Regions from separate parts of the Burkholderia ubonensis genome, predicted to be linked through region 4. Evidence: predicted binding sites of a transcription regulator. Region 4 holds the regulator's gene; each other region holds the start of a gene.
The links. The regulator LexA, encoded in region 4, represses DNA repair genes until DNA is damaged. The targets are predictions, from matches to a motif close to ACTGTATNNNNATACAGT.

Region 1: the regulator LexA is predicted to act here: its motif matches at 2,593-2,610, upstream of WJ35_RS06810 (PA0069 family radical SAM protein).
Region 2: the regulator LexA is predicted to act here: its motif matches at 4,543-4,560, upstream of WJ35_RS21905 (DUF2471 family protein).
Region 3: the regulator LexA is predicted to act here: its motif matches at 3,918-3,935, upstream of imuA (translesion DNA synthesis-associated protein ImuA).

Annotation. Positions count from the first base shown of each region.
Region 1 is NZ_CP013420.1:1,507,129-1,514,301, forward strand. It holds gene WJ35_RS06800 (PQQ-dependent sugar dehydrogenase) at 1-698, shown strand, start outside; gene WJ35_RS06805 (NINE protein) at 823-1,293, shown strand; gene WJ35_RS06810 (PA0069 family radical SAM protein) at 1,366-2,565, opposite strand; gene WJ35_RS06815 (Lrp/AsnC ligand binding domain-containing protein) at 2,671-3,159, opposite strand; gene WJ35_RS06820 (D-amino acid dehydrogenase) at 3,304-4,590, shown strand; gene WJ35_RS06825 (electron transfer flavoprotein subunit alpha/FixB family protein) at 4,917-5,852, opposite strand; gene WJ35_RS06830 (electron transfer flavoprotein subunit beta/FixA family protein) at 5,869-6,618, opposite strand; partial or broken gene WJ35_RS06835 (MetQ/NlpA family ABC transporter substrate-binding protein) at 6,848-7,173, opposite strand, start outside.
Region 2 is NZ_CP013422.1:438,532-445,704, forward strand. It holds gene WJ35_RS21885 (MarR family winged helix-turn-helix transcriptional regulator) at 1-186, shown strand, start outside; gene WJ35_RS21895 (AraC family transcriptional regulator) at 570-1,655, opposite strand; gene WJ35_RS21900 (NADPH-dependent 2,4-dienoyl-CoA reductase) at 1,733-3,766, shown strand; gene WJ35_RS21905 (DUF2471 family protein) at 4,076-4,480, opposite strand; gene WJ35_RS21910 (LysR family transcriptional regulator) at 4,608-5,501, opposite strand; gene WJ35_RS21915 (NAD(P)H-dependent oxidoreductase) at 5,590-6,444, shown strand; gene catC (muconolactone Delta-isomerase) at 6,539-6,829, opposite strand; gene catA (catechol 1,2-dioxygenase) at 6,873-7,173, opposite strand, start outside.
Region 3 is NZ_CP013420.1:2,829,283-2,836,455, forward strand. It holds gene WJ35_RS12920 (SCO family protein) at 1-617, shown strand, start outside; gene WJ35_RS12925 (YciI family protein) at 732-1,022, opposite strand; partial or broken gene WJ35_RS12930 (methyl-accepting chemotaxis protein) at 1,215-2,802, shown strand; gene WJ35_RS12935 (MetQ/NlpA family ABC transporter substrate-binding protein) at 2,929-3,744, shown strand; gene imuA (translesion DNA synthesis-associated protein ImuA) at 3,949-4,656, shown strand; partial or broken gene WJ35_RS12945 (Y-family DNA polymerase) at 4,589-6,072, shown strand; gene WJ35_RS12950 (error-prone DNA polymerase) at 6,079-7,173, shown strand, end outside.
Region 4 is NZ_CP013420.1:878,980-886,152, forward strand. It holds gene cysW (sulfate ABC transporter permease subunit CysW) at 1-577, opposite strand, end outside; gene cysT (sulfate ABC transporter permease subunit CysT) at 574-1,479, opposite strand; gene WJ35_RS03925 (sulfate ABC transporter substrate-binding protein) at 1,570-2,607, opposite strand; gene lexA (transcriptional repressor LexA) at 2,892-3,539, shown strand; gene WJ35_RS03935 (hypothetical protein) at 3,566-3,901, shown strand; gene WJ35_RS03940 (DUF2939 domain-containing protein) at 3,931-4,638, shown strand; gene WJ35_RS03945 (universal stress protein) at 4,750-5,247, opposite strand; gene nodI (nodulation factor ABC transporter ATP-binding protein NodI) at 5,601-6,515, shown strand; gene WJ35_RS03955 (ABC transporter permease) at 6,522-7,173, shown strand, end outside.

The DNA of each region.
Region 1 (7,173 bases), 630 kb from region 4:
ATCACGGCTGGAAATTCATCGCGTTCGGGCCGGACGGCAGGCTGTACGTGCCGACCGGCGCACCATGCAACGTATGCCTCGCCGACCGCAACCGGTTCGCGGTCATCGCGCGCATGAATCCGGACGGCAGTCACCGGGAGGTAGTCGCGCGCGGCGTGCGCAATACGGTCGGATTCGCGTGGCATCCGGACACGGGCGAGCTGTGGTTCACCGACAACGGCCGCGACTGGATGGGCGACGACGTGCCGGACGACAAGCTCAACCGCGCGCCGCACGCGGGCCTCGACTTCGGCTTCCCCTATTGCCACGGCGGCGACACGCCCGACCCCGAGTACGGCAGCCATGACGCGTGCCGCCGCTACACGGGCCCCGTGCTGAAGCTCGGCGCGCATGTCGCCTCGCTCGGCATGCGCTTCTACACCGGTTCGATGTTTCCGGCCGCGTACCGCAACAACATCTTCATCGCCGAACACGGCTCGTGGAACCGCCGCACCAAGGTCGGTTATCGCGTGATGCGCGTCGTGGCGTCCGCCGACGGCAGCCACGCGCAGCAAACGCCGTTCGTGACCGGCTGGCTGCGGCCCGACGGCACCGTATGGGGCCGCCCGGCCGACGTGCTGGCGCTGCCCGACGGCTCGCTGCTCGTCAGCGACGACTACGCGGGTGCGATCTACCGCATCACCTATGCGGCACCTTGACGCAGAGCAGGGGTGACCGCCTCCACCACCGCATCGTAGAATGCGTGCCGGGCTGCACGCCCGCGCCGCGTCTGCGGCGGTCCATTCCAACGCCCCATTCCAACGACATTACGCCCGCCCATCCATGTCCAGCAGCAGCACCGCCCCGATCCGCCGCTTCCGCTCCAAGACGCTTACCGCCGCCCTCGCGTTCCTGTTCGGCTCGATCGGCGCGCATCGCTTCTATCTGTACGGCTTTCGGGACGTCTATGGCTGGGCGCATCTGCTCGCGACGATCGTCGGCATTCCCGGCTTCCTGCTGCTCGCTGCGACCCAGCGCACCGCCGGCCTCGGCTGGTGGCTGGCGCTGCCCGGCGCGATTTCGCTGCTGGCGGCCTTCCTCGCGGCCCTCGTCTACGGCTTGCGTCCGGATGAAAAATGGGATGCGCAATTCAATGCGGACACCGGCAGGCACAGCCGCTCAGGCTGGACGGTGATCTTCGTCGTGATCTTCTCGCTGCTGATCGGCGCGTTCCTGCTGATGACGGCGCTCGCGCTCTCGTTCCAGACGTATTTCGAGTCGCAGGTCGAAGCGGCCAAGCAGATCTCGCAATAAATACACGGGAGCGACGCGCCGGGTGCCCGCTGCGCCGGCGGCGTCGCGCCCTATTCGACGGCGCGCCGGGAACTAGAAGAGACTCAACTGCGTGTCATCGCGCGAACGGGCGTTTGATGATCGAGGGGCGGCCGCCCTTCCCACCTCCGGCCCCGGAAGGCCGCCCCGCGGATGGCCGCCCCGCGGATGGCCGCCCCCTCCAAACTGCGACAGATCGAGAATGCCGTTCGCACGTTCGTTCAGCCCAAGCCGCTTGACCGCCTGACGAAAGCGCTGCTTCAGCAGATCCGCCCAGATCCCTTCGCCCTTCATCCGCTTGCCGAAATCCGAGTCGTAGTCCTTGCCGCCGCGCATGTCGCGCACGCGGTTCATCACGCGCTCCGCACGATCCGGGAAATGTGCGGTCAGCCAGTTCCTGAACAGCGGCGCAACTTCCCAGGGCAGCCGCAGGATGATGTAGCTCGCGTGCGTCGCGCCCGCTTCCGCGCACGCTTCGAGCACCCGCTCCAGGTCCGGCTCGGTAACGAACGGAATCACCGGCGCGATGCTCACGCCGACCGGCACCCCCGCGTCGCGCAGCGCGCGGATCGTGCGCAACCGGCGGGCCGGCGTCGCAGCGCGCGGCTCGAGCGTGCGCGCAAGTTCCGCGTCGAGCGTCGTGATCGTGACCGCCGCCATCACCTGCCCGCGCGCCGCCATCGGCGCCAGCAGGTCGAGATCGCGCTCGATCAGCGACGATTTGGTGATCGCGGCGAACGGCAGCCCGTGATCGTGCATGACCTGAATCACGCTGCGCGTGATGCGCAGGTCCCGCTCGACCGGCTGGTATGCATCGGTATTGACGCCGAGCGCGATCGGCTCCGGCACGTAGCGCTTTCTGGAAATCTCGCGCTCGAGCAGTTCGGCCGCGTTGACCTTCGCATAGATGCGGCTCTCGAAATCGAGCCCCGGCGACAGGCCGAGATAGCTGTGAGTCGGCCGCGCGAAGCAATAGATGCAGCCATGCTCGCAGCCGCGATACGGATTGAGCGACACGCTGAACGGAATGTCGGGCGACTGGTTGCGTGTGAGGATGCTGCGCGCCCGCTCCTCGAATACCTGCGTGCGCAGCGGGGCCGGCAAATCGGCGTCGTCCGCCTCATGCGTCCAGCCGTCGTCGACCGCCTCGCGAAGCGCCATCTCGTACCGCCCCTGCAGGTTGTCGACCGCCCCGCGCCCCTTGCGAGGCATGGGCGGCGCAACCGGAAATTCATTATCGGATCGATCGTCCATCGCCTCACCCAGTCACCTGCACTCAATACTGTATATTTATACAGTATTGAGTGCAGCGTGCCAAGAGCGAGACAAGGGCGAAACGAGGGAGGCGAGACAGGCAATCTATTCGTCGACCGAAATCGTCAGCGTCTCCTTGATTTCCTCCATCACGACATAGCTCTTCGACTGCACCGCGCCCGGCAGCTGCAGCAGGATGTCGCCGAGCAGCTTGCGGTAGTCGGCCATCTCGCCGATCCGCGCCTTGATCAGGTAGTCGAAATCACCGGACACGAGATGGCACTCGAGCACCTCGTCGATCTTCATCACCTCCCGGCGGAACTGCTCGAACATGTTGCCGCCCTTGTGACCGAGCGTGATCTCGACGAACACGAGCAGCGCCGCGCCGAGCTGGGCCGGATCGACCCGCGCATGATAGCCGGTGATCACGCCGTCGCGCTCCATGCGCCGCACGCGCTCGATGCACGGCGTGACGGTCAGTCCGACCTGCTCGGCGAGATCCTTCATCGCCATCCGGCCGTCGTTCTGGAGCAGTTTGAGGATGCGCCGGTCGAGCTTGTCGAGCGTGCGCACCGGTTGGCGTTGCGTTCTCATTTGTTTATGCTGAAAAGCCGAAAAATACGATAACAAAAACTGCACATTCGACAATACCATAGCGCAAAAAACTAGATCAGCTAGAGGTTACACGGAGCCGCGGGTGCATCCGGCCTCGAACTGGTCCTTCCATCTGGAGCAGCTATGCGAGTCGTCGTTCTCGGCAGCGGTGTAGTGGGCGTGGCAAGCGCGTATTACCTCGCGCGCGCCGGTCATGAAGTCACGGTGATCGACCGGGAGGCCGGCCCGGCGCTCGACACGAGCTTCGCGAACGCGGGCCAGATCTCGCCCGGCTACGCGGCGCCGTGGGCCGCGCCCGGCGTGCCGCTGAAGGCGGTCAAGTGGATGTTCGAGAAGCACGCGCCGCTCGCGATCCGCCTCGACGGCACCCGCTTCCAGCTGCAATGGATGTGGCAGATGCTGCGCAACTGCACGGCCGAGCGCTACGCAGTGAACAAGGGCCGCATGGTTCGTCTCGCCGAATACAGCCGCGATTGCATCCAGGCGCTGCGCGCCGACACGGGCATCGAGTACGAAGGCCGCACGGGCGGCACGCTGCAACTGTTCCGCACGCAGCAGCAGCTCGACGGCGCGGCGAAGGACATCGCGGTGCTGCAGGACGCCAACGTGCCGTTCGAACTGCTGTCGCCGGCCGAGCTGAAGAACGCCGAGCCGGCGCTTGCCGCGGTGTCGCACAAGCTGACGGGCGGCCTGCGCCTGCCGGGCGACGAAACCGGCGACTGCCAGCTGTTCACGACGCGCCTCGCCGCGCTCGCCGAAGGGCTCGGCGTCAAGTTCCGCTACAACACGCCGATCGACGCGCTCGCGGTCGCCGGCGGCAAGATCGCCGGCGTGCAGTGCGGCGGCGAGATGGTGCGCGCTGACGCTTATGTCGTCGCGCTCGGCTCGCACTCGACCCGCTTCATCGCGAACCTGATGAAGATTCCGGTGTATCCGCTCAAGGGCTATTCGATCACCGCGCCGATCGTCGACGAAGCGGCAGCGCCGGTGTCGACGGTGCTCGACGAGACGTACAAGATCGCAATCACGCGTTTCGACCAGCGCATCCGCGTCGGCGGGATGGCGGAAATCGTCGGCTTCGACAAGCACCTGCGCGACGCGCGCCGCGAAACGCTCGAAATGTGCGTGAACGACCTGTTCCCGGGCGGCGGCGATACGTCGAAGGCGACGTTCTGGACCGGCCTGCGCCCGATGACGCCGGACGGCACGCCGATCGTCGGTCGCACGCCGGTGTCGAACCTGTTCCTGAACACCGGTCACGGCACGCTCGGCTGGACGATGTCGTGCGGCTCCGGCCAACTGCTCGCCGACCTGATTTCCGGCAAGAAGCCTGCGATCCAGGCGGACGACCTGTCGGTGCACCGTTACCTGAAGGACGTGGCAGGCCAGCCGCGACCCGCTTACGCGTAAGCCGGAACGGCCCGTGGCGATACGGGTCCGCTGCATCGGCAAGAAAGGCGCCCTCGGGCGCCTTTCTCGTTTCGGCGAGCGAAAATGGCGGTGCGAGCGGCGACCCGCCACGAGGCTACAGCCAACCGGCGCATGCGCTCGTCGCCCGTCGAGCGCGTCGCCGCCGCCAATCGCGCGTGCGCGACGATCCGTTCCACACGGCACCGTACGATCGCGACCATGCCCGGCCAACGACAGCCGCTCGTCTCGAGCGACACCACAACAAAAAAGGGGCGCTCATCGCGCCCCCTCTTCGAACATGCACACCGCCGCAGCGGCGCGCAGCATCAGCCCAGCGCGCTCACGAGCTCCGGCACGAGCGTGAACAGATCGCCGACGAGACCGTAGTCTGCGACGCTGAAGATCGGCGCTTCCGGATCCTTGTTGATCGCGACGATCACCTTCGAATCCTTCATGCCCGCCAGATGCTGGATCGCGCCCGAGATGCCGACCGCGATGTACAGCTGCGGCGCGACGATCTTGCCGGTCTGGCCGACCTGGTAGTCGTTCGGCACGTAGCCGGCATCCACTGCGGCGCGCGATGCGCCGAGTGCCGCTTGCAGCTTGTCGGCCAGCGGCTCCAGCACCTTCGTGTAGTTCTCGCCGCTGCCCAGGCCGCGGCCGCCCGACACGATGATGCTGGCCGACGTCAGCTCCGGACGGTCCAGCTTCGTCACTTCACGGCTGACGAATTGCGACTTGCCGGCGTCCGCTGCCGCGTCGATCTTCTCGACCGCCGCGCTGCCGCCTTCCGCCGCAACCGGATCGAAGCCCGTCGCACGCACCGTGATCACCTTGATCGGGTCGCTCGACTGCACCGTCGCGATCGCGTTGCCCGCGTAGATCGGGCGCTCGAACGTGTCGGCCGAATCGACCGCCGTGATGTCCGAGATCTGCGCGACGTCCAGCTTCGCGGCGATGCGCGGCGCGATGTTCTTGCCGTAGGCGGTCGCCGGCGCGAGGATGTGCGAGTAATCCTTCGCGATGTTCAGCGCCGTCGCCTCGACGTTTTCCGCGAGGCCTTCGGCCAGCTGCGGCGCGTCGGCCAGCAGCACCTTCGACACACCCGCGATCTTCGCTGCTGCGTCCGCCGCGCCCTGCGCGTTGTGGCCCGCGACCAGCACGTGAATGTCGCCGCCGATCTTCTGCGCCGCCGCCACCGTGTTCAGCGTCGCGGCCTTGATCGACGCGTTGTCGTGTTCTGCAATCACCAGAATCGTCATTTCCTTGCGCTCCCTCTTACAGCACCTTGGCTTCGGTCTTCAGCTTCTCGACCAGCGTCTTCACGTCCGGCACCTTCACGCCGGCCGCGCGCTTCGGCGGCTCGGCCACCTTCAGCGTCTTCAGACGCGGCGTCACGTCCACGCCGAGGTCTTCCGGCTTGACCGTTTCCAGCGGCTTCTTCTTCGCCTTCATGATGTTCGGCAGCGTCACGTAGCGAGGCTCGTTCAGGCGCAGGTCGGTCGTGACCACCGCCGGCAGCGTCAGCGACAGCGTTTCCGCGCCGCCGTCGACTTCGCGCGCGACCGTCGCACGGCCGTCGGCGATCGTCACCTTCGACGCGAACGTCGCCTGCGGCAGGCCCGCGAGCGCAGCGAGCATCTGGCCGGTCTGGTTCGAATCGTCGTCGATCGCCTGCTTGCCGAGGATCACCAGTTGCGGCTGCTCCTTGTCGACCAGCGCCTTCAGGATCTTCGCGACGGCGAGCGGCTCGACGCTGTCGTTCGACTCGACGAGGATCGCGCGGTCCGCGCCGATCGCCAGCGCCGTGCGCAGCGTTTCCTGCGCCTGCGCAACGCCGACCGACACCGCGACGATTTCCGTCGCCACGCCCGCTTCCTTCAGGCGCACCGCCTCTTCAACGGCGATTTCGTCGAACGGGTTCATCGACATCTTCACGTTCGCAATGTCGACGCCCGTGTTGTCCGACTTCACGCGGACCTTCACGTTGTAATCGACCACTCTTTTCACTGGCACCAGGATTTTCATGCACACGCTCCAAAGTTACGAATACGACCAGAGACCATTTTATAGCGAGGCCTCGTGACTGCGCGGCCAAGCGGATCCTTCCATCGTGGCTATCGAGGATACTGCTCCTCCGCGGTGGGCCGACAATAGCGAACGGTCGTTCTATTTTAAAAGAGAAAAAACCCGGACGCAAAGCCCGGGTTTTCGATCACGGCCTCTAATCACCGCCGGGCGTCCCGTCCGCCACGCGTTACCAGGCGGCGATCACCGCGCCGCCGAATTTGCCCTCGATGAACTGCTTCACCTCGGGCGAATGATAGGCCGCGACGAGCTTCGCGACCCATGGCTTGCTCCGATCCGCGTCGCGAATCGCGATGATGTTCGCGTACGGACCGTTCGGCCCTTCGATCGCGATCGCGTCCTGTTGCGGTTTCAACCCCGCTTCCATTGCGAAGTTCGTGTTGATCGCGGCTGCGTCGACGTCGCCGAGCGAACGCGGAATCTGCGCGGCATCCAGTTCGACGATCTTCAGCTTCTTCGGATTGTCGACGATGTCGAGCGGCGTCGCCTTCAGCC
Region 2 (7,173 bases), on a different replicon from region 4:
GCGGCGGGCGCGTCCGAGCACGACGCGCGCGCGCATGCACTGAGCCTCACGGCCGCCGGCCGGCGTACCTACGCGCGCGCGAAAATCGCGTGGCAGGCTGCGCAGGACGAGTTCGAGGCGCAGTTCGGCCGTGCGCGCGCGAAGGCGCTGCGCAGCGAGTTGTTCGGCGTAATCGGGCAGCGATAGGGCGCGGGTGCGGCGGGCTGCGAAGGCGCCGGGCCGCACGCGCGGTGCGATGTCGTGACTGCACCGCGCGGGCGCGCAGATGCGCCGATGCGATGTCGCGCGTGGTCGATGACGTTGCGCGCGCGATGCGCCGGTCGCTGTTGCGTTGGTCGGGTCGGGCACGTGGGTCCAGTCGGTCAAGCCGATGAGGTCGCTCGAACCACTCGAACCACTCGAACCACTCGAACCGCTCGAACCGCTCGAACCGCTCGAACCGCTCGAACCGCTCGAACCGCTCGAACCGCTCGAACCGCTCGAACCGCTCGAACCGCTCGAACCGCTCGAACCACTCGAACCACTCGAACCACTCGAACGCGCCCGCGTGCCGGCACGCATAGTCCGGCTCAATCCTGCGTCGTATCGCCCGCAGCCGCTTGCCGAAACGCGCTCGGTGTCTGCCCGGCCCAGCGCCGGAACGCGCGCGTGAAATTCGCCGGGTCGGTGAACTGCAGGCGCTCGGCGATCGTCTTCAGGTCGAGGTCCGACGCCGCGAGCAACTGCTTCGCATCCCGATAGCGCGCCTCGTCGAGCAATTGCCGGTAGCTCGCGCCGGCTTCCTCGAGCCGCCGCCTGAACGTGCGCGTCGATACGAGCAGCTGCTGCGCGAGCGTCTCCGGCCCCGGATAGCCGCCTGCCGCGTGCGCCAGCTCCGCCCGCACGCGCTCGACGAGATCGCCTTCCTCCTGCCGGACCTGCGCGTATTCCCGCTCGACCTGCACCAGCGCCTGCCGGTGCGCGACCTCGTCGGCCAGCGGCAGCGGCCAGTCCAGCACGTCGCGCGCGATCCACAGCGCGTTGGCCGCGCAGCCGAAGCGCACCGGCGGCAACTGGCGCCGGTAACGGGCGAAGTAGGCGGGCTCCGGCCACGCGAACTGCAGTGCGATGTCCGGCGACGCGCGCCCGGACAGTTGCGCGATGTTCCGCGCGAGCCCGGACAGCACGAATTCGAACATCACGTGATGCTGCAGCACGGGGCTCGCCTGCACACCGTGCAGTTCGAGCGTCGCGCCGTTTTCGTCCTCGGCATAGGTCAGGCGATATTGGCGGTTGCGCATCCGGAAGTAGCGGATCGTCACCTGCAGCGACGCGCGGATGTCCCGCGCGGTCAGCGTCGCGTAGCCGAGAAAGCCGTGCACGGTCGGCTTGAGCTGCAGCCCGAACGCGAGACCGATGCCCGGATCGCCGCCGATTTCGATCGCGTTCAGCACGAGCCGCCCCCATTGCGACGGCGCGACGCGCGCGTCCGGCTCGGCCAGCACCGCGTCGCGCAGGCCCGTGCCGGCGCGCACCGCGGCAAGGTCGACGCCGCGGGCGTCGAGCACCTGCAGCAGCAGGCGCGGATAGGCGACCGGAATCGTCGGCCGGCGCAGCCCGAGGCGGTCCTTGGCAAGCGGGGAAGTCATGTCTGTTTGGCCGGAAATGACAAGCATTATGGCTGTTTGCCCCCTCACGTTCAACGTCGTGCGCGCCCTACGATGACGCTCACCGCTTTTCCGGCCACGCCATCATGACGACATCGTTTCCCCACCTGCTTGCCCCGCTCGACCTCGGTTTCACGACGCTGAAGAACCGCGTGCTGATGGGCTCGATGCACACGGGTCTCGAGGACAGCCGCAAGACGCTGCCGCGCCTTGCCGAATACTTCGCGGAACGCGCGCGCGGCGGCGTCGGCCTGATGGTCACCGGCGGCTTCGCGCCGAACGTGGCCGGCTGGACCAAGCCGTTCGGCGGCACGCTGATGACGTCGTCGGCCGCGCGCCGGCACCGCGCGATTCCCCGCGCCGTGCACGCCGAGGGCGGCAAGATCGCGCTGCAGATCCTCCACACCGGCCGCTACGGCTATCACCCGTTCGCAGTCGCGCCGTCGAAGATCAAGTCGCCGATCTCGCCGTTCACGCCGCACGAACTGACCGCGCGCGGCGTCGAGCGGCAGATCGGCGCGTTCGTGCGCTGCGCGACGCTGGCGCGCGAAGCGGGCTACGACGGCGTCGAGATCATGGGCTCCGAGGGCTACCTGATCAACCAGTTCATCTCGCTGCATACCAACAAGCGCACCGACCAGTGGGGCGGCGCGTACGAGAACCGCATCCGCCTGCCGATCGAGATCATCGAGCGCACCCGCGAGGCGGTCGGCCGCGATTTCATCCTGATCTACCGGCTGTCGATGCTCGACCTGATCCCGGACGGCAGCGACTGGCGCGAGGTCGTGCAGCTCGCGAAGGCGGTCGAGCGCGCGGGCGCGACGATCATCAACACGGGGATCGGCTGGCACGAAGCGCGCGTGCCGACGATCGCGACGTCGGTGCCGCGCGGCGCGTTCGCGTGGGTGACGAAGAAGATGAAGGGCGAGGTCGGCATTCCGCTCGTGACGACCAACCGGATCAACCGGCCGGAAGTCGCCGAGCAGATCCTCGCGGACGGCTGCGCGGACATGGTGTCGATGGCGCGCCCGCTGCTCGCCGATGCCGAGTTCGTGAACAAGGCCGCACGGGGCCGTGCGGACGAGATCAACACCTGCATCGGCTGCAACCAGGCGTGCCTCGATCATGCGTTCAAGAACCGGATCGCGTCGTGCCTGCTGAACCCGCGCGCGTGCCACGAGACGGAACTGACATACACGCCCGCGCCGAAGGCGAAGCGCATCGCGGTGGTCGGCGCGGGGCCGGCCGGGCTCGCGTGCTCGACCGTGCTCGCGCAGCGCGGCCATCGCGTCGACCTGTTCGACGCGGCGGCCGACATCGGCGGCCAGTTCAACATGGCGAAGCGGATTCCCGGCAAGGAGGAGTTCCATGAGGCGTTACGCTATTTCCGTCGCCAGATCGAGCTGACGGGCGTGGCGCTGCACCTGAACCGGCGTGTCGACGCGAACGACCTGATCGCGGGCGGCTACGACGAGATCGTGCTCGCGACCGGCGTCGCGCCGCGCGATCCGAAGATTCCGGGGCAGGACGGGCCGAACGTGCTCAGCTACATCGACGTGCTCGCGGGCAACCAGCCGGTCGGCAAGCGGGTCGCGGTGGTCGGCGCGGGCGGGATCGGCTTCGACGTCGCCGAGTTCCTGGTGCAGGACGGCGCGTCGCCCGCGCTCGATCTCGACGAATGGAAGGCGGAGTGGGGCGTGACCGATCCGGCCGCGACGCGCGGCGGCGTGACGCGTGCGCAGGTCGCGCCGCCGGCCCGCGAGGTGACGCTGCTGCAGCGCAAGGCCGCGCCGCTCGGCAAGGGGCTCGGCAAGACGACCGGCTGGATCCACCGCGCGACGCTGAAGATGAAGCAGGTGAAGATGATCGGCGGCGTGAACTACGAGCGGATCGATGCCCGCGGGCTGCATGTGTCGTACGGCGAGAAGCGCACCGATCCGGCGCTGATCGAGGTCGACACGATCGTGCTGTGCACCGGGCAGGAGCCGCAGCGCGCGCTCGTCGAGCCGCTGCGGGCGGCGGGGCGCGCGGTGCACCTGATCGGCGGCGCGGAACTGGCCGCCGAGCTCGACGCGAAGCGCGCGATCGATCAGGGCGCGCGGCTGGCGGCGCGGCTGTAATCGGCGCTCGGTTCGACGTTTCGATGGCGCGCGCGGCGGTGCGGCGGTTTGGCTGGGCGATGGGCGCGCGTTTGTTTCGATGAAGCGGCGATCTCCGCGCAGGGCGGTGGCGCGGATTGGCACCGTCGCGGCGCCGCGCGATACGGAGCAGCGCACGCAATACGCGCAATTCGGCCAACTCAGCCCCGGCCCCAACTCGGCTAACTCGGCCCGACACGGCCCACGCCCGCGATGCCGAGCGCGACCGACCCACTCTCGGCGCGTTCTGCCCGCCGGCTTCCCGCCAGCCCGACCGACCCGCCACCCGCCTTACGCCGCTTCGGCCCGCTCTTCCCGTTCCGCTTCGAGCATCGCCTTGACGATCAGGTAGACGGCCGGCAGGTCGTCGTCGTCGCGGCGCCAGTCGACCGGCTCGTCGACATCCGCGGCCACCATCCGGCTGTCGCGCAGCCGGATGAACGCGTCGACCACCGCCGGATCGTTCCGGTTCAGAAACCCCGCATTGGAGAACGCCAGGTCCTCGACGTCGAGCAGCGCCTGCCAGCTGAGCGTGCGGACCGCGGCCGGGTGGGTGCGACGGCGCAGGCCGAGCGCGCGCTGCGCGGGCCCGCCGACGACGCGTTGCAGGTCGACGGCTGCCCGCTGCGCGGCGCGCTCGAAGTGGACGGGATTGAAGCCGGGTTGTTCGGGATCGAAAGCGGATGGCTGGAACATGGTCGCCTCACAAAAGTCCGTCCGCCATGGTTGACGGAATTCGGGTCGAATGATGCAAAAACACTGTGAATATATACAGTGTTCGATCCGGTTTCAAGTCCTTCGTGCGGGCAGTGGTACGACCGTGTCACACCGCCGCGGCGATCGTCTCGCGCAGCCACTGGTGCGCCGGATCGCGATGCGAGCGTTCGTGCCACAGCATCGACATTTCATAGCCGGGTACCTCGACCGGCGCGTCGACGACTCGCAGCGCGGGTGCGTCGCGCACGAGACGCTCGGGCAGCATCGCGACGAGGTCGGTGTTCGCGACGGCCGACATCACGAACAGGAAATGCGGCACGGACAGCACGACGCGGCGCGTGGCGCCGCGCTTCGCGAGCGCGTCATCCGTCACGCCGACGAAGCCGCCGCCGTCGGGCGACACGATCACGTGTTCGAGCGTGCCGAACTGCGCGAGCGTGGGCCGGCGCCTGAGCTTCGGATGCCCGGCGCGGCCGACGAGCACGTAGCGCTCGACGAACAGCGGCAGACGCCGCATGCCCGCCGGCGAACCTTCGGTCGTGTGAAACGCCAGGTCGATTTCGCTGCGTTCCGCCTGTTTCTCGATGCGTGGCGGCGCGAGCTCGACGACCGCGAGCCGCGTGCCGGGCGCGGCGGACCGCAGCGTGGCGAGCGCCGGCAGCACGATCGTCGATTCGCCGTAGTCGGTGGCGGCCACGTTCCAGGTGTGCGTCGCGGTCGCGGGATCGAACGGCGTGGCGGGCAGCACCGCGCGTTCGACCGCGTCGAGCGCTTCCCGCAGCGGTTCGCGCAGCGCCTCGGCGCGCGCGGTCGGCCGCATCCCGCGCGGGCCGGGCAGCAGCAGCGGATCGCCGAACACGTCGCGCAGCTTCTGCAGCTGCACGCTGACCGACGGCTGCGACATGCTCAGCTTTTCGGCCGCGCGCGTGACGTTGTGCTCGGACAGCAGCACGTCGAGCGTGACGAGCAGGTTCAGGTCCAGTCGTCTGAGATTGTTCATCGCTATACCTGGAATTCCGGAAATTCATTTCCAATATACCTGGCGGCGCGGCATCCTGCCGACATTCAAGCAACGGAGTGTCTTGGCCATGAACGTGCTGATCGTTTATGCCCATCCCGAACCGCGGTCGCTGAACGGCGCGCTGCGGGATTTCGCCGTGCAGCGTCTCGAGGCTGCCGGGCATGCGGTGCAGGTGTCCGACCTGTACGTGATGAACTGGAAGGCGACGCTCGACGGCGACGATGTCACGGACCGGCCGCCCGCCGCGCGTTTCGATCCGTCGCTCGATTCGAAGCGCGCATTCGCGCAAGGGACGCAGCGGGACGACATCGCGCGCGAACAGGCGAAGCTGAAGTGGGCCGATGCGGTGATCCTGCAGTTTCCGATGTGGTGGTTCTCGATGCCGGCGATCATGAAGGGCTGGGTGGAGCGCGTGTATGCGTACGGGTTCGCGTATGGCGTCGGCGAGCACTCGGATACGCATTGGGGCGACCGGTACGGCGAAGGGTCGCTCGCGGGCAAGCGCGCGATGCTGGTCGTCACGACAGGCGGGTGGGAGTCGCACTACGGCCCGCGCGGCATCAACGGGCCGATCGACGACGTGCTGTTTCCGATTCAGCACGGGATCCTGTATTACCCGGGGTTCGACGTGCTGCCGCCGTTCGCGATCCACCGTACCGGAAAGATGAACGACGTGCGCTTCGACGAAACACGCGCGGCGCTCGGCAAGCGTCTCGATGAGCTATGGACCGCGCAGCCGATTCCGTTCCGGCGGCAGAACGCGGGGGACTACGAGATTCCGGCGCTGACGCTGAAGGCGGAGATCGCGCCCGGCAGCGTGGGGTTCGCGGTGCACGTCGCGCACGAGGAGGCGCACGATGCACCCGACGCGCCGCCCAACAACGCGCGCGATCCCGCGTCCGCAGCGGCGAACGCCGCGTGAGGCAGGCGTTCGTCGGGTCGTAACGGACTGCGGCCCGTGCGCCGCCGGACAAGCGCCGGCACGGGCAGCACGGGCTTCACGGGCTGCACGGATCTCAGCGATCGTCGTCCCGAACCGACGACGGATGCCGGCACAGCGCCCGCACCTCGACGCTCATATACGGAAACAGCGGCAACTGGCTCAACACGTCATGCAGCTGCTGCACGCTCTCGACGTCGAAAATGCTGACGTTCGCATATTGCCCCGCGATCCGCCACAGATGCCGCCAGACGCCGTCCTGCATCAGGCGCTGGCACATCGCCTTCTCTTCGGCCTTCAACGTAGCCGCCTTCACCGGGTCCATGTCGTGCGGCAGGTTGACGGTCATTTCCACATGAAACAGCATCCTGCGCTCCTTGTATTGTCGGTTCGTCGAACGTTACGGCCGCTCAGGCCTGCGCGCGTGCGCGTTCGACATCGCTCGCCGGTACGTGCTGCCGTTCCTTGACCAGCGTGAAGTCGAAGTCGATCAGCGCGAACTGGCCATCGACGTCGTAAGGCTTGCCTTCCGCGCCTTCGGCCTGCTTGATCTTCGGGATCAGCCCTTCGCGCGTCGCGAATGCGAAGTCGTCCCAGATGTGCGGATCGCCTTCGATGTTGATCTGCGTCGTCAGCTTGCGATAGCCGTCCGCGGAAACGAAGAAGTGAATGTGCGCGGGACGATGGCCGTGGCGCCCGAGCTGGTCGAGC
Region 3 (7,173 bases), 1.3 Mb from region 4:
TGCTTCGTTCATGGTTCGGGCGCCGCGCGCGCCAAGGCTGGATGCTCGGCTGCGCATTCGCGGCGGCGATGCTGCTCGCGGCGTGCGACAACGCGCCGAAATTCCAGAATCTCGACATCACCGGCAACACGCAGTTCGGCAGCGATTTCGCGCTGCCCGATACGGCCGGCAAGATGCGCACGCTCGGCGACTTCAAGGGCAAGGCCGTCGTGATGTTCTTCGGCTATACGCATTGCCCGGACGTCTGCCCGACGACGATGGCCGAACTGTCCGAAGCGCTCAAGCAGCTCGGGCCGGACGCCGCGAAGCGCGTGCAGGTGCTGTTCGTCACCGTCGATCCGGAGCGCGACACGGCCGCGCTGCTCGGCCAGTACGTGCCGGCGTTCGATCCGTCGTTCATCGGCCTGCGGCCGGCGGACGAAGCGCAGCTGAAGAAGGTGACGAAGGATTTCCGCGTCTATTACGCGAAAGTGCCGGGCAAGGCGCCCGGCAGCTACACGATGGATCACACCGCCGCGAGCTACGTGTTCGACACGAACGGCAAGCTGCGCCTGTTCGTGCGCGACGGCCAGGGCCCCGGCCCGTGGCTGCACGACCTGAAACTGCTGCTCGGCTGAGCCGCAGGGCGGGGCGGCGCGCGCCGTCCCGCGTCTTCTCTTTTCCCGTCTGTTCTCCGTATCGCCTACGCGGGCCGTGGCCCGGCAGGCGCCGGCGCGTCATGTCACGTCAAGTCACGGCAGCGCCGGCAGGACGACGCCCGGCGCCGCGCGCGTCATCCGGAATTCGGTCACGCGGTAGTTCGCGAGGCCTTCGGTGACGAACGGGTCGGTCTGCAGGATCGCTTCCAGTTCGTCGCGATCGATGCGCGCCGCGAGGATCATGCCGCCGTCGCGCGGCACCTTCGGCCCCGCCGCGATGAAAATCCCCTTGTCCAGCAGCGGCTGCAGATACGCGCGATGGCGCTCGAGCGCGTCGTCGATGCGATCGAGCGGCGCGGTGTAGTGAATGTCGATGACGTACATGAGTGGCCTAGGAAAGTCGCCGGGGCGCGGTGCGCCGGCCAGGCGATCTTGTAGCACAGGCCGCGTTGCGTGTCGCGTTGCATTCAAGTTGCAAGCGTCGCTGCCGTCATTACGTGTGCAATCGATTGCGCGCGGCGGGCCGTTCGCGCGCGCGTTGCGTCACCCATCGACATCGATAACAAGGCACGCACGATGAGCAGAATGAGTTTGAACCGCAAGCTGTGGCTCGCACTGGCGCTGGTATGGGTCGGCCTGCTGGGCGTCGGCGCATGGAGCGCGTTCGAGACGCGCGCGACGATGCTCGCGGAGCGCAAGGAAGGCATGGCAAATCTCGTCGAGGCGGCGGCCGGCATCGCGAAGTAAGTCGTACTACGCACTCGCGCAGGCCGGCACGCTGCCCGAGGCCGACGCGAAGCGCGATGCGCTCGCGAGCCTCGCCGCGATGCGCTACGGCGAGTCGGGCTACGTGTTCGTGATGGATTCGAAGCCGGTCGTGCTGATGCACCCGACGCTGCCGAAGCTGGTCGGCACGCAGGTCGGCGACTACAAGGACCCGGACGGCAAGCCGCTGTTCGTGACGATCCTGAACGCCGCGAAGGCCACCGGCAGCGGTTTCGCCGAATATCGCGGGCGCCTGCCGAACAGCGAGACCGCGGTGCCGAAGATCAGCTACGTCACGCGCTTCGCGCCGTGGGACTGGAACATCTCGAGCGGCGTGTACGTGAAGGACATCGATACCGTCTACTACGAGACGCTGCTCGGCCACCTCGCCGTGGTGCTCGTGATCGGCCTCGTGATCACCGCGGCGATGGTCGTGATCATCCGCAACGTGCGCGGCAGCCTCGGCGGCGAGCCGGACGAAGCCGCGGCGCTTGCGGCGCGCATCGCGGGCGGCGACCTGACGCAGCCGGTGCCGGTGCGCGCAGGCGACCGCACGAGCATGATGGCGGCGATGCATGCGATGCAGGATCGCCTGCAGGCGACGATCGGCGGCATCCGCCAGTCGGCCGAATCGATCGCGTCGGCGAGCCGCCAGATCGCATCCGGCAACGACGACCTGTCGCAGCGCACCGAGGAGCAGGCGGCGTCGCTGGAGGAGACGGCGGCGAGCATGGAGCAGCTGACCGCGACCGTGAAGCAGAACGCCGACAACGCGCGGCAGGCGAGCGGGCTCGCGAACAACGCGTCGGACATCGCGCGCGCCGGGCACGACGTCGTGAATCGCGTGATCGGCACGATGGGCGAGATCGACGACAGTTCGCGCAAGATCGCCGACATCATCGGCGTGATCGAAGGCATCGCGTTCCAGACCAACATCCTCGCGCTGAACGCGGCGGTCGAGGCGGCGCGCGCGGGCGAGCAGGGCCGCGGCTTCGCGGTGGTCGCGGGCGAAGTGCGCTCGCTCGCGCAGCGCAGCGCGACGGCCGCGAAGGAGATTCGCGCGCTGATCGTCGATTCGGTCGATCGGGTGCGCAACGGCTCGACGCTGGTCGGCCAGGCCGGTACGACGATGGGCGAGATCCTGCAGGCGGTCGCGCGCGTGACGGACATCATGGGCGAGATCGCGGCGGCGTCCGAGGAGCAGGCGAGCGGCATCACGCAGGTCGGCCGGGCGGTCACGCAGATGGACCAGGTGACGCAGCAGAACGCGGCGCTCGTCGAGGAAGCGTCCGCGGCCGCCGCGTTGCTGCAGGAGCAGGCTGCGCGGCTGCGCGACGCGGTGGGGGCGTTCCGGGTCGGCGACGCCGGCGCGGCGCGCACCCGGCCGTCCCCCGCATAGCGCATACCCATATGAGCGGGATGTATTTCACTTCCCGCCGATCCTGTGACACCATTTGCCCCTTTCCGCGAGCCGGGACATACCCGCATCGCGCCCTTTTATAGTTAGCAAGAAGGCGAGAAACAGATGAAGCGTCGCAGTCTCCTGAAAGTGTTTTCCGTGCTGGCAACCGGCGCCGCGCTGACGATGTCGGCGGGTGCGCATGCCGAGGACAAGGTGATCAAGGTCGGCACGGTGGCCGGTCCGGACGCGGAAGTGTGGCAGGTCGTGCAGAAGGTCGCGAAGGAGAAGGAAGGCCTGAACGTGAAGGTCATCGAGTTCAACGACTACGTGCAGCCGAACGCGGCGCTCGACGCGGGCGACCTCGACGCGAACAGCTTCCAGCACCAGCCGTACCTCGACAGCCAGGTGAAGCAGCGCGGCTACAAGCTCGTCAGCGCGGGCCTGACCTACATCTCGCCGATCGGCGTCTACTCGAAGAAGGTCAAGGCGCTGAAGGACCTGCCGCAAGGCGCGAAGCTCGCGGTGCCGAACGATCCGTCGAACGAGAACCGCGCGCTGCTGCTGCTGCAGGCGCAGGGCGTGATCAAGCTGAAGGCGGGCGCGGGCACGGGCGGCAACAACGCGACGGTGCTCGACATCGCCGACAACCCGAAGAAGCTGAAGATCTCCGAGCTGGACGCGGCGCAACTGCCGCGCGTGCTGTCGGACGTCGACGCGGCCGTGATCAACACGAACTACGCGATCGCCGCGAACCTGCAGCCGACCAAGGACGCGATCGCGCTCGAATCGCTGACGAGCCCGTACGCGAACCTGATCGCGGTGCGCGCGAAGGACAAGGACCAGCCGTGGGTGAAGAAGCTGGTCAAGGCGTACCAGTCGACGGAAGTGCGGGAATTCATCAAGAAGCAGTTCAAGGGCTCGATGGTCGCGTCGTTCTGAACGCCGCACACCGGTCCGATTGCCGACCCGAAGGGCCTGCCGCGCGCAGGCCCTTTTTCATTGGGGCGGGTGCTGGCCCGTGGCCGCTGGCGGCGCGTGCGGCATGCGCTGCGTTCATCTGACGAAAGGCCGGTTTCGTGCCGAGACTGTGCGACGCGAGCGCATTGCCATATACTGTATATCCATACAGTTGTGGGTGGCATCATGCTCGCATCCTCCATTTCTCCTGAATCCCTTCATCCGTCGCTCTGGCGCGGCTCGCAGCTCGCGCGCGGCGGTCCGCGCACGATCGACACGGGTTTCGCGTCGCTGTCCGCCGAGCTGCCGGGCGGCGGCTGGCCGGTCGGCGGGCTCGTCGAGCTGCTGGCCGCGCAGCCGGGTTGCGGCGAGATGCGGCTGCTCGCGCCCGCGCTCGCGCACACCGTCAGCGCCCGTCGGCCGCTCGCGCTCGTCGCGCCGCCGCGCTCGCCGCATGCGACCGCGCTCGCCGGTCTCGGCGTGCCGGCCGACGCGCTGCTGTGGCTGCGCGCCGGCAGCCGCACGGACGCGCTGTGGGCCGCCGAGCAGGCGCTCAAGACCGGCTGCTGCGGTGCGTTGCTGCTCTGGCAGGATGCGCGGCCCGATGCGCTGCGACGCCTGCATCTCGCGGCCGCGCGCACGGGCGACACGCTGTTCGTGATGCTGCGCCCGCTGCAGGCCGCGCGGCAGCCGTCGCCCGCCGTGCTGCGCGTCGCGCTGCATCCCGTGCCGGGCGGCGTGTCGCTCGACATCGTCAAGCGTCGCGGGCCCGCGCGCGGCGAGCCGCTCGTGCTCGACCTGCCGTCGCCCATCGTGGAGAGCCGCTATGCGCGTCTTGCTCGGCATCCATCTGCCGCTTCTGCCGCTCGACGTGTGCGCCCCGCCGCCGTCTGACGGCGAGGCCGGCTGCGCGGTGCTCGAGCAGGGCGTCGTGCTGATCGCCGACGCGGCCGCGCACCGGCAGGGCGTGCGCGCGGGCATGAAGCGCGGCGGCGTGCTGACGCTCGCGCCCGACACGCAGCTCGTCGAGCGCGATCCCGCGCGCGAGGCCGATGCGCTGCGCGCGGTCGCGCTCGCGCTGCTGCGTTTCTCGCCGTGCGTCGCGCTCGACGACGAAGCGACGCTCGTCGTCGACGTCGGCCCGAGCCTGCGCCTGTTCGGCGGCCTGCCGTCGCTGTGCCGCCAGGTGCGCGCGACGCTCGCGGCGCTCGGCTATGCGGCGCGCCTGTCCGCCGCGCCGACGGGGCGCGGCGCGTGGCTGCTCGCGCGCGCGTCGGCCCGCTCGCGCAGCCGGCGCCGGGTGGCCGGCCATGCGTCGCTCGTCCGCGCGCTCGACGCGCTGCCGTGCGTGCTGCTGCCCGACGCGCGTCCGTATGCGGACTGGTTCGACGGCCTCGGCTGCCGCACGCTGGCCGATCTGCGCGGCCTGCCGCGCGCGGGGCTGCAGCGCCGCTGCGGTCCCGCGCTGCTGGCCGCGCTCGACCGCGCATACGGCGATGCGGTCGAGCCGCTTGCGTGGATGCCGGTGCCGCCCGTGTTCGACGTGCGGCTCGAATTGCCGGAGCGCGTCGAATATGCGGAAGCCGTGCTGTTCGCCGCGCGACGGCTCGTCGTGCAGCTGTGCGGCTGGCTGGCCGCGCGGCAGCTGTCGCTGGCCGCGATGACGTTCGGCCTCGAGCACGAGCGCGGCCGCCAGGCGGTGCCGCCGACGTCGCTCGAGCTCGCGTTCGCGGCGCCCGCGCGCGACGACGCGCACTTCATGCGGCTGCTCGGCGAGCGGCTTGCCCGCGTCGAGCTGCCCGCCGCGGTGATCGCGGTGCGCCTGACGGCCACGCGCGTCGAGTCGGTCGCGCCGCCGGCCGATGATCTGTTTCCCGAGCCGGGCGGCACGCGCGAGACGCGTGCGCGGCTCATCGAGCTGCTGGTCGCGCGGCTTGGCGCGGAGAACGTGCTGCGCGCGGCGCCCGTCGCCGATTACCGGCCCGAGGCCGCGAACCGCTGGCTGCCGCTCGACGCGCCGGCCGGCAACCGTGCGCCGGCCTGCCGGCCGCGCCGCCGCGTCCCGTGTGGCTGCTGGCCGAGCCGCAGCCGCTGCTGATGCGCGAGGACCGGCCGGTGTTTGGCACGCCGCTCAGGAAGATGTCGTCGGCCGAACGGATCGATGCGGGGTGGTTCGACGGCCAGCGTGAGAGGCGTGATTACTACGTTGCGCAGGACGAAGCCGGCGCGTGCTACTGGATCTTTCAGGAACTGCCGAGCGGAAGCAGCGGGACCGAACCGCGCTGGTTCCTGCACGGCTTGTTCGGATGAATGGCGATGGCTGCGGAATTCAAGGTTCTTCCCGACTATGTGGAGCTGTTCTGCCGGTCGAACTTCTCGTTCCTGCATGGCGCGTCACATGCGGAGGAGCTGGTCGAGCGTGCGGTGGAGCTTGGCTACCGTGGTATTGCGATCACCGACGAATGCTCGCTCGCGGGCGCGCCGCGGATGCATGTCGCGGCCAAGGCGAAAGGGCTGCCGCTGATCGTCGGCGCGTACTTCGAGGTGACGCCGGATGACGTTTCGCCCGGCCACGATCCGGGCCCCGGCGCGTTCGGGCTCGTGCTGCTCGCGCAGAACCGCGAGGGCTACGGCAACCTGTCGGAGCTGATCTCGTGGCGGCGGATGGCATCGCCGAAGGGCACGTACAGGCTGACGGCGCGAATGTTGTCGAGACCGCCCGAAGAATTCGCGCACCTGCGCGGGATGCCAGGCTGCTTCGCGATTCTCGTTCCCGCCTATCCGGTGCGCGCGGATGTGCTCGATGCGCAGGTCGCGTGGTTTCGCGCGACGTTCGGCGAACGGGCGCGGCTCGGGCTCGTGCAACTGCAGCGCGCGCTCGACGGCGCGCAGCGCGAGGAGATTCGTATGGCCGGCGCACGGCGTGAAGTGCGCGTCGTCGCGCTCGGCGATGTGACGATGCATCGACGTTCGTGCAAGCGGTTGCAGGACACGATGACGGCGATCCGGCTCGGGATGCCGGTTTCGGAGTGCGGGTATGCACTCGCGCCGAACGCGGAGCAGCATTTGCGCTGGCGGCGGCAGATCGCGCAGTTGTTTTCGCCGGACGAGATCGCGCAGACGTGCGCGATTCTCGATGCGTGTCACTTCGAACTCGACTCGCTGCGCTACGAGTATCCCGACGAGATCGTGCCGAAGGGGCACACGCCGACGAGCTATCTGGAGCAGGAAACCAGGGCAGGGGCGGCCGAGCGCTATCCGCAGGGTGTGCCGGAGAAAGTGGAGAAGCAGATCCGCCATGAGCTCGACCTGATCGCCAGGCTGAGCTACGAACCGTTCTTCCTGACCGTCTACGACATCGTCAAATACGCGCGCAGCCAGAACATCCTGTGCCAGGGGCGCGGCTCGGCG
Region 4 (7,173 bases):
CCTCCTCGTCGCTGCCCTGCGCCTGCATCAGCGGAATCAGCTCGCGCGCGACGAACGGGAACGTGACGAAGATCGTCGCGAGCACGATGCCGGGCACCGCGAAGATGATCTGCACGTCGTGCGCCTGCAGCCACGGCCCGAGCCAGCCCTGCGCGCCGAACAGCAGCACGTAGATGAGGCCCGAGATCACCGGCGACACCGAGAACGGCAGGTCGATCAGCGTCGTCAGCAGCGCCTTGCCGCGGAATTCGAACTTCGCGATCGCCCACGACGCGCACACGCCGAATACGAGGTTGAGCGGCACGGCGATCGCCGCGACGGTCAGCGTCAGCTTGATCGCCGACCATGCGTCCGGATCGGCGAGCGACTCGAGATAGAAGCCGGCGCCCTTTCTCAGCGCCTCGAAGAACACGGCCGCGAGCGGCACGACGAGGAAGAACGCGAGGAACGCGAGCGCGATGCCGGTGAGCAGCCAGCGCACGGCGCGCGGCTCGCTGACCGGGTCGAGCCGCTTCGCGGCGCGCGCCTGCGCGGCGGTGGACGGGGGTTTCAGCACGGCGGTGGCCTCCTGGCTCATCGTTGGCCTCCTGCGGCGGCGGTGGCGGCGGTCGCGGGCGCGCTCGCGGCGCGGCCGGACGATGCGGCGCGGCTCGTGCGGCGCTGCAGATACCACTGCAGCGTGTTGATCAGCAGCAGCATCACGAACGACACGACGAGCATCACGACCGCGAGCGCGGTCGCGCCCGCGTAGTCGTACTGCTCGAGCTTCGTGATGATCAGGAGCGACGTGATCTCGGACTTCATCGGCACGTTGCCGGCGATGAAAATCACCGAGCCGTATTCGCCGAGCGCGCGCGCGAACGCGAGCGCGAAACCGGTCAGGAGCGCCGGCAGCACGGCCGGCAGCACGACGCGGCGGAACGTCAGCCAGCGCGACGCGCCGAGGCACGCGGCGGCCTCCTCCTGCTCGCGCTCGAAATCCTCGAGCACCGGCTGCACGGTGCGCACGACGAACGGCAGCCCGATGAAGGTCAGCGCGACCAGCACGCCGAGCGGCGTGAACGCGATCTTGATGCCGAACGGCGCGAGATACTGGCCGACCCAGCCGTTGGCCGCGTAGACGGCGGCGAGCGAAATGCCGGCGACTGACGTCGGCAACGCGAACGGCAAGTCGACGATCGCATCGACGACGCGCTTGAACGGGAACGTGTAGCGCACGAGCACCCACGCGACGAGAAAGCCGAACACCGCGTTGATCAGCGCGCCGCCCAGCGCCGCCGAGAACGTCAGCCGGTACGACGCGAGCACGCGCGGCGACGCGACGGCCGCGATGAACTGGTCCCACGAGAGCGTCGCGGTCTTCAGGAACGTGGCGGCAAGCGGAATCAGCACCACGAGGCTCAAATAGGCCACCGTGATGCCGAGCGTCACGCCGAAGCCGGGCAGCGCGCTCGGCTTGCGAAAGGTGTACGTCGTCATCGGATGCTCTTGCTGGGTCGAATCACATGGGTCCGGCGCGAGCGCCGGGGGTGCGGCGCGCTGCTGTCGCGCGCCGCTGTCGTTATGTCGTCACTGCGGCTTGTAGATCGAATCGAACACGCCGCCGTCGGCGAAATGCGTCTTCTGCGCATTCGTCCAGCCGCCGAACGTGTCGTCGACCGTGTACAGCTTCAGCTTCGGAAACTGCTTCGTCAGCTCCGCCGGCACGTTCTTCGAGCGCGGCCGGTAATAGTTGCGCGCGGCGATCTCCTGGCCCTGCGGGCTGTACAGGTAGTTCAGGTACGCCTCGGCGAGCTTGCGCGAGCCCTTCTTGTCGACCACCTTGTCGACGATCGCGACCGGCGGCTCGGCCAGGATGCTCACCGACGGCACGACGATCTCGAACTTGTCGGCGCCGAATTCCTTGATCGACAGGAACGCCTCGTTCTCCCATGCGATCAGCACGTCGCCGATGCCGCGCTGCACGAAGCTCGTCGTCGCGCCTCGCGCGCCCGAGTCGAGCACGCCCGCGTTCTTGTAGAGCTTCGTGACGAAGTCCTTCGCGGCCTGCTCGCTGCCGCCCGGCTTGTGCACCGCGTACGCCCACGCGGCGAGATAGTTCCAGCGCGCGCCGCCCGAGGTCTTCGGGTTCGGCGTGACGATCGACACGCCCGGCTTCGTCAGGTCGTCCCAGTCCTTGATGCCCTTCGGATTGCCCTTGCGCACGAGGAACACGATCGTCGACGTGTACGGCGACGCGTTGTCGGGCAGGCGCTTCTGCCAGTCCTTGCTGACGAGCCCCTTGTTCGCGAGCGCGTCGATGTCGTACGCGAGCGCGAGCGTCACGACGTCGGCCTGCAGCCCGTCGAGCACCGAGCGCGCCTGCGCGCCCGAGCCGCCGTGCGACTGCTTGAAGTTGACGGTCTCGCCCGTCTTCGCCTTCCATTCCTTGCCGAACGCCTGGTTGAAGTCCTGATACAGCTCGCGCGTCGGGTCGTACGACACGTTCAGGAAAGTCGTATCGGCATGCGCCTGCGCGACGACGCCCAGCGCCGCGGCCGCGCCCAGCGCGAAGGTTGCGATCAAGCGGCGCGCCCCGCCCGCCAGTCCCGTATTGCGCTTCACCATCGATGCTTCTCCCGTGTTGTCGGTCATGTTGTCGGTATTGCGAGATGCGAGCCAGTCTATCGAACGGGTTACATGATTAAAAATAATCGTTCCTCATTTTTTAATATTGAAAAGTGCTAAAGCAGACGGCATCGACGGTTACAGCGGACGAACCGGCGTCCGGACGTCGCCGGATCGCGCATCGCGCCGGAATCGACGCGATCGCGACGAACCTCAGGTAACACTTGAAATTCCCCGGGTACTGTATAAAAATACAGCTCACTGTCTATCCATACAGTTGAGCCATGACCAAACTCACCGCACGCCAGCAGCAAGTGTTCGACTTGATCCGCCGCGCGATCGAGCGCTCCGGCTTCCCGCCCACCCGCGCCGAGATCGCGGCCGAACTGGGATTCAGTTCGCCCAATGCAGCCGAGGAGCACCTGCGCGCGCTGGCGCGCAAGGGCGTGATCGAACTGGCGGCCGGCGCGTCGCGCGGCATCCGCCTGCTCGGCGGCGACGACGCGCCGCACCAGTTCACGCTGCCGCACGCGGCCCTGATGCAGCTGTCGCTGCCGCTCGTCGGCCGGGTCGCGGCAGGTAGCCCGATCCTCGCGCAGGAGCACATCTCGCAGCACTTCGCGTGCGATCCCGCGCTGTTCTCCAGCAAGCCGGACTACCTGCTGAAGGTCCGCGGCCTGTCGATGCGCGACGCCGGCATCCTCGACGGCGACCTGCTCGCCGTGCAGAAGCGCACGGAAGCGAAGGACGGCCAGATCATCGTCGCGCGTCTGGGCGACGATGTCACCGTCAAGCGCCTGAAGCGCCGGCCCGGCGGCCTCGAGCTGATCGCGGAGAACCCTGATTACGAAAACATCTTCGTCAAGGCCGGCAGCGCGGAATTCGCGCTGGAAGGCATCGCCGTCGGGCTGATTCGCTCGGGCGAATTCTGACCATCCGTCTCGCTCAGGAGAACACCATGGAACGCCTTGCCCGCCTGCTGCCTTTCCGCCAATTCGGTCGCCTGCGCCACCTGCGCGGCCGCACGCCGTGCGCGCCGCTGACCGCCGCGGCGCCCACCGGTCAAGAAGAAGCAGTCGAACGGCAAGCGTCGTTGCTGCCGTCGGCGCTGCCCGCATTCGCGCGGGTATCGCTGAACGCCGGTCTGAACCACGCGGAACCGGCGCGCCGCGCGCCGGTGCGCGTCTATCATGGTTCGTCGCGCCTGATCATGGTCGGGACGATCGACGCGGTGTGCCGGATGATCGATCACTGCATTGCCGAGGAACGTTCGATCGCGCAAGGCAGTCTCTGATTGCGGAACGTTCCCGCACCGGAGGCATTGTGAATTACGCACCGGGCCGCCCCAGGCGGCTCAAACCCCTGTTGATCGTCGTGCTGGCCGCCGTCGTCATCGCGGCGATCGGCTGCGCGTATGCGTCGCCCTACGTCGCGCTCGGCCGCCTGAAATCGGCGATCGATGCGCGCGATGCGCAGGCGGTCAGCGAGTATGTGGATTTCCCGTCGCTGCGCATCAGCCTGAAGCAGCAGGTCACCGACGAGTTGATGCGCCGGATCGACGCCAAACGGCAGAACAATCCGTTCGCCGCGATCGGCGCGTTGATCGGTTCAGCGTTGATCGGGCCGCTGGTTGACGCCTACGCGACCCCGGAAGGCGTTGCGGCGCTGATGAGCGGCATCCCGCCGCGCGGTAGTCCCGGCGAACGGCCTCCCGAATGGGCCGGCTCGCCGTCGAGGTCGCCGTCAGGCACCGCGCCAGCCAGCGCGCCGGCTGTGCCACCGTCGAGCGCCGGCAGTCCAGCGAGCGTGCCGGCAGCCGCCAGCGGCGCCACCTCGGTCCCGGTGCCAGCTCCCGCCCCAGCCGGCGCGAGCGATCCCGGTCGGACACAGCAAACGAGCGCGGGCTACCGGAACATCGACGAATTCGTCGTGACGTACCAGCGCAACGCGGATGGGACGCGCTACGCGGCGATTCTCCACCGCGTCGGGCTGTTTTCGTGGAAGCTGTCCGCGATCGACCTGCACGGCTGAGCGCGCGTTGCCGGTAGGCGGTGCCGCGGATGCGGCACACGGCACGCGCTCATCGCGAAGCCAGCGAGCTGGTCATGCGGCAAACGCGTGCATCCTCGTGCCATTAGCCCACTATTTACCGCTCGCGGTAGCCGCCTCGCGCTCGCGTGCGATTTCGGCCTTCTGCTCTTCGGCGGACGAGCACGCCACCAGGATGCTGCAGTTCACGCGGTCGAGCAGTTGCGTATTGCCCGAGCCCATCCACCATCTCGACAACCCGCTGCGGCAGCGGTGCCCGACCACGATCAGGTCGACCTTCAGTTCCGCGGCGAGGTTGGCAATCTCGTCGATCGGGTAGCCGAACGCGAAATGCCCTTCCGCCTGCAATCCGCGTTCGCGCAGCCAGTCCACGCCTTCCTGCAGGATTTCGCGCGCCGTTTCCTCGAAGCGGCCACACGCGACATCGGTCAACAATCCGGCGCTTTGCGCAATGCTCGAACGCATGTCGACGACGGACAGCAGGTGCGTCTCGGCCTTCAGGTCCAGCGCGAGATTGGCACCGCAGCGCAATGCCTTGCGTCCCTCGAGCGTGCCGTCATAACACAGCAGAATCTTGTTGTAGCTAGCCATGAGCCCTCCCATACGAGACAACGAACCCTACGCATTCATCATGGTGCGCCGCAATTCGGGACGCAAGGGATGGAAAACGCTGATTCGCCCCGTGGGGCCGATCCGCGATGATGCGGTGCATGATCGGCATGCGCCGGCACCGCGCTGCGCGCACACGCCCTGAAGGCGTGCAGGCAATGCACTAGAATGGCCCGGTCGTGCCGCCCGTTCGCGTCACGCGCAGGTTGCGCGCCGTATCGCGCTTTCCCGTCATGCCGGTGCGACCGTCAACCGGCGCATCGGTTCGCGCCCGGCTTCGGCGCGCACGGTCGCCGGACGTGTCCGCCACGCTGCATCCAACGACAACATTGCCCATGTCCGTCGCACCGATCGATTTCCAGAACGTCGAAAAGCGCTATGGCGGCAAGCTCGTCGTCAACGGCCTGTCCTTTCGCGTCCATGCCGGCGAATGCTACGGCCTGCTCGGGCCGAACGGCGCCGGCAAGACCACGACGCTGAAGATGCTGCTCGGCATCACGTATCCGGACGCCGGTGCGATCTCGCTATGCGGCGAACCGGTTCCGGCGCGCGCGCGCCGGGCGCGCCAGCGGGTCGGCGTCGTGCCGCAATTCGACAATCTCGACCCGGATTTCACGGTTCGCGAGAATTTGCTGGTGTTCAGCCGCTATTTCGGCGTGTCGGCACACGACGCCCGCGCGCTGGTGCCGTCGCTGCTCGCGTTCGCGAAGCTCGGGAACAAGGCGGACGCGAAGGTCAGCGAGCTGTCGGGCGGCATGAAGCGGCGGCTGACGCTCGCGCGCGCGCTCGTCAACGACCCCGACGTGCTGGTGCTCGACGAGCCGACGACCGGCCTCGACCCGCAGGCGCGGCACCTGATGTGGGAGCGGCTGCGCTCGCTGCTCGCGCACGGCAAGACGATCCTGATCACCACGCATTTCATGGAAGAAGCCGAGCGCCTGTGCGACCGCCTGTGCGTGATCGAGGAAGGTCGCAAGATCGCCGAAGGCGCGCCGCATGCGCTGATCGAATCGGAAATCGGCTGCGACGTGATCGAGATCTACGGCGCCGATCCGGCCGCGCTGCGCGACGAGCTGGCCGCCTTCGCGGAACGCACCGAGATCAGCGGCGAGACGCTGTTCTGCTACGTGAGCGACCCCGATCCGCTCAATGCTCGACTCAAGGGCCGCGCCGGATTGCGCTATCTGCATCGCCCCGCCAATCTGGAAGACGTGTTCCTGCGGCTGACCGGCCGCGAGATGCAGGACTGAGCGCTCATGGACGTACGCAACTATTCCGCCTCCGCCACGCCCGCGCCGCCGCGCGAATCGCGCTTTGCGATCGCGATGCCGGCGAACGCGACCAACTGGGCCGCCGTGTGGCGCCGCAACTATCTCGTGTGGCGCAAGCTCGCGATGGCTTCGATGATCGGCAATCTGGCGGATCCGATGATCTACCTGTTCGGGCTCGGGTTCGGGCTGGGACTGATGGTCGGCCGCGTCGACGGCGTGTCGTACATCGCGTTCCTCGCGGCGGGCACGGTCGGGTCGAGCGTGATGATGTCCGCGAGCTTCGAGTCGATGTATTCGGGCTTCTCGCGGATGCACGTGCAGCGCACCTGGGAAGCGATCATGCACACGCCGCTCGTGCTTGGCGACATCGTGCTCGGCGAGATCGTCTGGGCGGCCAGCAAGGCGATGCTGTCGGGTTCCGCGATCATGATCGTCGCGGGCCTGCTCGGCTATGCGAGCTTTCCGTCGATGCTCGCCGCGCTGCCGGTGATCGCGCTCGCCGGCCTGGCGTTCGCGAGCGCCGCGATGGTCGTCACCGCGCTCGCGCCGTCATACGATTTCTTCATGTTTTATCAGACGCTCGTGCTGACGCCGATGCTGCTGCTGTCCGGCGTGTTCTTCCCGCTCACGCAGTTGC